DNA from 2 places in the Neoundibacterium parvum genome. Region 1 is predicted to be linked to the other one. Evidence: riboswitches for the same ligand, from Rfam matches in the RefSeq annotation. Region 1 holds a riboswitch; the other holds the start of a gene.

What was found. Region 1 has a riboswitch for cobalamin ahead of EJN92_RS20930 (TonB-dependent receptor). Riboswitches for the same ligand answer to the same signal wherever they lie in the genome.
Region 2: linked by a shared signal. The riboswitch ahead of EJN92_RS14870 (CoA-acylating methylmalonate-semialdehyde dehydrogenase) and the one ahead of EJN92_RS20930 (TonB-dependent receptor) in region 1 are both predicted to bind cobalamin.

What each region holds. Positions count from the first base shown of each region.
Region 1 is NZ_CP034464.1:4,808,705-4,812,125, forward strand. Features, by position in the region: gene EJN92_RS20930 (TonB-dependent receptor) at 1-1,823, opposite strand, end outside; cobalamin riboswitch at 1,897-2,140, opposite strand; gene EJN92_RS20935 (PilZ domain-containing protein) at 2,280-2,636, opposite strand; gene EJN92_RS20940 (histidine phosphatase family protein) at 2,724-3,281, opposite strand; gene EJN92_RS20945 (adenosylcobinamide-GDP ribazoletransferase) at 3,286-3,421, opposite strand, start outside.
Region 2 is NZ_CP034464.1:3,402,229-3,405,649, reverse strand. Features, by position in the region: gene EJN92_RS21460 (DUF4114 domain-containing protein) at 1-377, shown strand, start outside; gene EJN92_RS14875 (glutathione S-transferase) at 459-1,094, opposite strand; cobalamin riboswitch at 1,363-1,581, shown strand; gene EJN92_RS14870 (CoA-acylating methylmalonate-semialdehyde dehydrogenase) at 1,769-3,280, shown strand; gene EJN92_RS14865 (acyl-CoA dehydrogenase family protein) at 3,289-3,421, shown strand, end outside.

The DNA.
Region 1 (3,421 bases):
GTGGTGTAGCCCGGCATCTTGGCAGTACAAGTATTGCTAAAATCACCTCCATAGCGCTGTTCATCAACCCATTGCAGACCAACATTGGCACTTTGCCCATTTTTTGGGAGCCAATTAATATTCATGGAAATCAGATTTTTTGGCACCATCACCATTCCTTTACCCGCATTTACACCTTCGGTAAAACTAGCTGCCAGATGCTGCAATTTAGAATTGAAAGCGAAATCAGCGGAAATCTGCGTTGCAAGTTCCAGCTCAATACCTTGACGCTTGGTTGGATCTAAGTTGACATTGGCACCTTTTCCAAAAAACGCATTCGTAGCAGTAGGATCGTAGAAAATTTCATTCTTCAAATTAGAACGAAATACTCTGGTGGTGAATAGGTTTTTGGCATCCCCAAAAGTCGCTCCAATTTCAATATCATGAGACGTTTGTGGTTGCAAAGGCGTATTCGCAATTGGAGTAAAACCATTTTCATCGACGTTCGCGACACGATAGCTCTGGCCTGTTTTCGCAAATAGATTTAGCGTCGGCGTTACTGCATAGCTGCCCTGCAACTCCCAAGCGTTCAAACCAAATGTCTTAGCGTAGCTGTCAATTGAATATGCGGCGGGATTGATAGATACTTTATCAAATATTTCACGTCGAGCACCTACTGCCACGCGTGCTTGATTAAACCTAATTTCATCTCGCAGATAGATAGCTTTAGATTTTTGTGATGCATCTGCTTGTGAATAACTACTATCCACCAATCTGTCCCAGCGGATTAAATCGACACCGACAGTGAGTTCATTGCCAGCGTTAACATTGCGAATCCGTGGAGAGAACTGTGTTTGATGACTAGTATAAGTGGCCGCGGAATCACCATAACTGGAGCTATAAAATGATTTGCTAGTCTTATTCCGACGCGACAATTCCGCAGCCATTTCCCAAGCACCGAACTGCTGGTCTGCAAAAGCAGTAAAGCGATCAGTATCAATTGAACCAAAATTTTTCGGGCTCAAGGTTTGCCTTGGGTTTTGTTCGAACTGAGCCAAACTCAAAGCACCTGCAAAACCTGATTCCTGGCGAGCAGAATCTATGCGAGCGCCGAGACGTCCATTCGCGTACGCCCAAACCAGACCAGCATTGATATTTTTTTGATCGACAGCGTTGTTATCTCTATAGTTATCTGCTTTTTGCTCGCTTAGATTAAGATTTGCGCTTAAATTTCCCCACACCTGCGCCAAAGATGCTCGCAACTCTTTATGTTTAAATTGACCTAGCTCAGCAGTCACGACACCAGACAAGGTCTTATTCCCAGCTTGTTTGGTAATAATTTGAATCACGCCAGCGGTGGCCCCATCGCCATACAAGACACTACTACCACCACGCATGATCTCAATTCGAGCAACTGAATCGATTGGTATGGATGACAATAGCGCGACACTTAATTCATTCTCTGACAGCCGGATACCATCAACCAAAATCACCATGTTTTGACTACTGTTCGTGCCAAATCCACGTAAATCCAAGTCGAAATCTTGTGTCCCGTAAGCACTCTGACGGCCAAATACGCCGCCAATTTTCCGAATTGCTTGATTCACGTTATCAACACCAGCATCACGAATATCTTTGGCGGTGATCACAGTGGCACCAATTGGCGCAATATCTCTAGACTCAGAAAACCGAGACCCGACGACAAAGACTTGGGCTGAATCCGCGGCCTGAATACCTTGAGAAAACACCTGACTAGAAGGGAATGCGGCAAGTATAGCAACACTCAAAGTCAGAGGCGTAAAGCGAGCGCGCACGTGAGCACGTGGAGAGAAAAATGAATTCATATTGAAGATAAATAGAGGCAACTTGCCAACGTCCCCGTAGGCAAGACTGAACAAAACTACCAGTTTGTACTGTGTAATTTCACTTATTCTGGCCGGTATCCGGGCTGACGAGCTTGACCATCTGACCTTCCCATGCACTTTGCACAGTGGTAATGAAGGATGGCTTGCCAGGATTGATCAAAACCTCTGAAAATATCCGTGGCGCTTGTACACCGTTGCGGGGGCAGCACACTGAATGCAGAGATTAAAAGCATCGTGTTTCCCGTTTAACCGCAGACATGATTATGTCCGCGAGCACCAAAACTGCGCCATTTTAATGGCTGAGGCAGGACTGAGCAAGGTCTATCGAAATTTACTACGAATAATTCAAAATAATTGAGCTGGATTAATTGCAGCTTAACTTTAGTACCGCAAAGCGGATACAAGGACGCTGAGGCGGTTTTGCCTAAGTCCTATTTAGCTTAGTTGCTCATATTTACTGACTAGGGATAACCACGCCTCAAATAGACAGCGATGCAGGTCTGATAATTCGGTAAATTTCAAATTAATATGGTAATACTCAGAGCTCAACAAAGAATTTAAGACGCGCATTTTGCAATGCACCTGGTAAGTTTGATCAGAGGTTTGATCAATATGTGGGACATTCAATAGCAAACGATATTCTTTGTTGACCTCAACATTAGCGGGACAATGTATCAACACTCCCCCCTTAGAAATATTCACCACCTTAGCGGCAACAATATTATCGTCGCCTAACTTAATCACCGCACGCCACACCACATTGGTTCTAGGATTTTTTCTAAGCTCTATCATGATCATCGTCCCCCAAAGTTTTATAGAGTGCAAGAGCGAGTCAAACGCAATTGCATTTACCGACAACAACTTACGCTTGCTTGAACACTAACACAATTTAATTTGAACTTGAACACATTCTCCAAAATCCAGACTTTTTCTTTTTTTTGCCACAGCGCTCGCCAGATCCTCGGCTGTCATTCCAAATTGATACGCCAGTATCATGCTCGATGGCCCTCCATGAGTAAGCAAAACTAGCTCAGATCTTGGTAAATCAGCTCGCATCGGCAAGCTCATTAAAAAACTTAACACACGTCGCGCCATCATCAGCACTGATTCGCCCCCTGCTGGGGCATAAGCGATCACATCGAGTACCCAGGCATCGATTTCGGCACGGGGGATCTCGTCCCAGGCCTGCATTTCCCAGTTTCCAAAGTGTTTTTCCATCAAGCGTGCATCCAACTCTGGCGCAGGATGTAGCATGTGCGCCAAGGTCTGGCAGCGTTGTGATGGACTGGAAATCACGCTGAGGTTCTCCGGCAGCAGCAAGCGCAATTCATCAGCGAGCTGTAGGCAATGCGCATGATTGGCAACGATATCGCTTTGCCCGTAGCAAATGCCCGGGGCGATATCTAGCCTGGGATGACGTATCAGATGCAGTAACACGAGCTCAGATCCAACGTGGTATGGCCAACAAACCGAGATAAAACGCCACCTCGGCCAGTTGTTGCACAGCCCCCAGGCAATCACCAGTGTAACCACCGATACGACGTATAAACAAGGCCGCTAACCAAGCGCTAGCGGCA
Region 2 (3,421 bases), 1.4 Mb from region 1:
ACGGACAAACGTCGACATTAGGTCAATATGTTGATCTGGGTAAGTTTGTACAAGGTACCGCATTAACTTTTCAGTTGTATGTAAAAAACACTAAATATACTTTCTCTAGCGGCTTAGCGAGTTTAAATGCCGACAATGTTTTCCATGCGAACGCGGTATTAGGTAAGCATCACTCGGCCACTGTTGGCTTTGAAGACGCCTTCGGTGGTGGCGATAAAGATTTCAACGATATGAAATTTAGCTTGAGCAATGTGGTCGCCTACAATGCGATTCCTGCGATACCTGAACCATCTAGCTACGCCATGTTATTAGGCGGTTTGGGCTTGTTTGGTTTCCTGGCACGTCGCCGTCAAAAAACCAATTCTTTCCAAATGTAAATTTTAGTTCGAAATAGACAACGGCGCTCAGGCGCCGTTTTTTTCGTTCTTATTTTGCTACCACAGCTAGCTCAAGATTGTTCAGCGATCAAAATAAGTACTCGCACCATGCGGTGCCGCCATGAAGGGCGCCTGTGCCTCGGCACGCACTGAAAATGCCTGCAAAGCAGGGAAACGCGTAGCAGGCACCATCTCTGCATGCATTTGCTGGGTGAAATGCCAAGCCACTGCGGTGCTGATTCCGGCTTGGGTGTATCCCCGATTCTCAAAACTTAAGGGCTGCGCTTGTAACTCAGCCTCTAGTGCCGTGTAAGCGGCCAGCATCTGTCCTTGCACTCGCTCCAACCAGGGTGCGTGTATTTTTTCGGCCGGTCTGAGCTTGAGTTCATACACGATTTGCACACTTTTTTCGCAAGCCGCCAAAGCCAAACCTATCAAACGCAGGGCATGCTGACGCTCGGCGAATGTCGCTGGCAGCAAACTCTTGCCGGGCGCCGCCATGGCTTCGGCCAACTCCAGTATCAGGCTAGAATCCATCAGCACTGCACCTTCATCGCAGACTAGCGTGGGCGCTTTGACCACAGGATTAATTTGCTGGAATTCGGCAAAACCACCAAACACCGAAAGTGACTGGTGCTCGAAGCGCAAATCCAGCAATTGCAAAGATATCGCCACCCTGCGGACATAGGGTGAATCTAACATTCCTATCAATTTCATGAAATTCCTTTTCTGTAAATTTAGATGTTATTAAAACATATTTCTCCCAACTAAAAATATCTCATTCAAGGCAGGCCCAGCGCGCATATTCCATGCGGCTTTCCACCCTGCCTGGCCGCTAGCCCGCATGGGATATGTGTGTTGGCGGGGGGGACTGTAAAAAATGCGTCCCTGGGGCTTGAGTCAGAGACACGGGAGCCACTAGCGGCAAAACCACAAAGATGAATTTTCTTCATCGAATGACGTTAACGTTAACGTCAATTAATATGCTATTCTAAAAACAACAGGTGCAGCACGCATGGTCTTGCGTGCTGTTAAACGGGAAAGTGGTGCGGGTCGCTCAGAGTAATACTGACCTCATGCCACTGCTGCCTCCGCAACGGTAAGTACTGCGCAAGCATCATCAATGCCACTGGTCGAAACTGACTGGGAAGGCGATGTAAGCGAATGTACCAGCCCGGATACCGGCCTGTTGATCTTCGTGAATGCTCAACTCAAATCGATGATTTGTGCTGGCTTTTTCTGGAATCTGCTCAGGTACGGAAGGTGCGTGAGGGCTGCCTAAGTCTAGACTTAGCTAGCCGTGGCCGGCAATTTTTGCCGTTTTCAGAACCTCATTGCAGCTGCGACGGGCCAGGTCTCGCCGCAGTGCTGCATAGTCTCAGGAGTAAAGCATGAACTCAGTAGCGAACAACCCCAGCGTTAAATTACTCATCAACGGCCAATTTCTAGAATCGCAAAGTCAGCAATGGCGTAGCGTGATTAATCCCGCCACCCAAAAAGTCCTGGCACGGGTACCGTTTGCCACGCCAGCCGAAATGCAGGCGGCGGTGGCCAGTGCGCAAGCGGCCTTCCCGGCCTGGAGCAAGACCGCAATCGGTACGCGCGCCCGCATCTTTTTGAAATACCAGCAATTAATACGCGAAAATATGAGCGAGTTGGCGGCGCTGCTCACGGCCGAGCAAGGCAAAACGCTGGCGGACGCCGAAGGTGATATTTTTCGCGGTCTGGAAGTAGTCGAACACGCGGCCAGCATAGGCAATCTGCAAATGGGCGAGATGGCCAATAACGTGGCCGCTGGGGTTGATACCTATACACTGAATCAGCCGCTGGGCGTGTGCGCTGGCATCACCCCGTTTAACTTCCCAGCCATGATCCCTTTGTGGATGTTCCCGATGGCGATCGCCTGCGGCAATACCTTTATCTTAAAACCGTCTGAGCAAGATCCTATGGTCACCATGCGCTTGTGCGAACTGGCCATGCAAGCCGGGATACCGGCAGGCGTCTTGAACGTAGTGCATGGCGGTGAAGAAATCGTCAATGCGATCTGCGATCATCCAGTCATCAAGGCAGTGTCTTTTGTAGGATCGACTAAGGTCGGCACGCATGTGTATCAACGCGCCACACTGGCAGGCAAGCGCGCGCAATGCATGATGGGTGCGAAGAACCATGCGGTAGTGTTAGCCGATGCAAATAAGCAGCAAACGCTAAACAATCTGGCTGGCGCCGCCTTCGGCGCGGCCGGTCAACGTTGCATGGCCTTGCCTGTCGTGATCCTGGTGGGCGAGGCGCAAGCTTGGGTAGGAGATTTAGTCGAAAAAGCCAAAACCTTGAGCGTCAACGCCGGTGCCGAAGCAGATACCGATATTGGCCCCCTCATTTCCTGCACCGCCAAACTCAGAGTGGAACAACTCATAGACTCCGGCCTACAGCAGGGTGCCACCCTATTGCTCGATGGCCGCGATGTGCGCGTGGCTGGCTATCCAGAAGGCAATTTTGTCGGGCCGACCATCTTTAGCAATGTGCGCACCGAGATGCGGATTTACCAGGAAGAGATATTCGGCCCGGTACTGTGCATCCTGCATGCCGCCAATCTGGCTGAGGCCATCGCCATCATCAATGCCAATGCGCACGGCAATGGCACTGCGATTTTTACTCAATCTGGTGCGGCGGCGCGCACTTTCCAGGAGCAAGTCGATGTCGGCCAGATCGGTATCAACGTGCCTATCCCGGTGCCGGTGCCGCTGTTTTCCTTCACCGGTTCACGCGCCTCCAAGCTCGGCGATCTGGGTCCTTACGGCAAGCAAGTCATACAGTTTTACACCCAGACCAAAACCATCACGTCCAGGTGGTTTGATGATGAGCTCGCGGCTGGAAAAGTGAATACGACTATTTCTTTGAAATAGGCGGCCACATGGACTTTGAACTCAACCAAGACCAGCGCGCCTATCAGCAAGCAGCGCGCACGTTTGCGGCGCACGAGATGCATGCGCAGGCGGCACAATGGGATGCACAAGCGATCTTTCCGCGCGAGCTGATTGCGCATG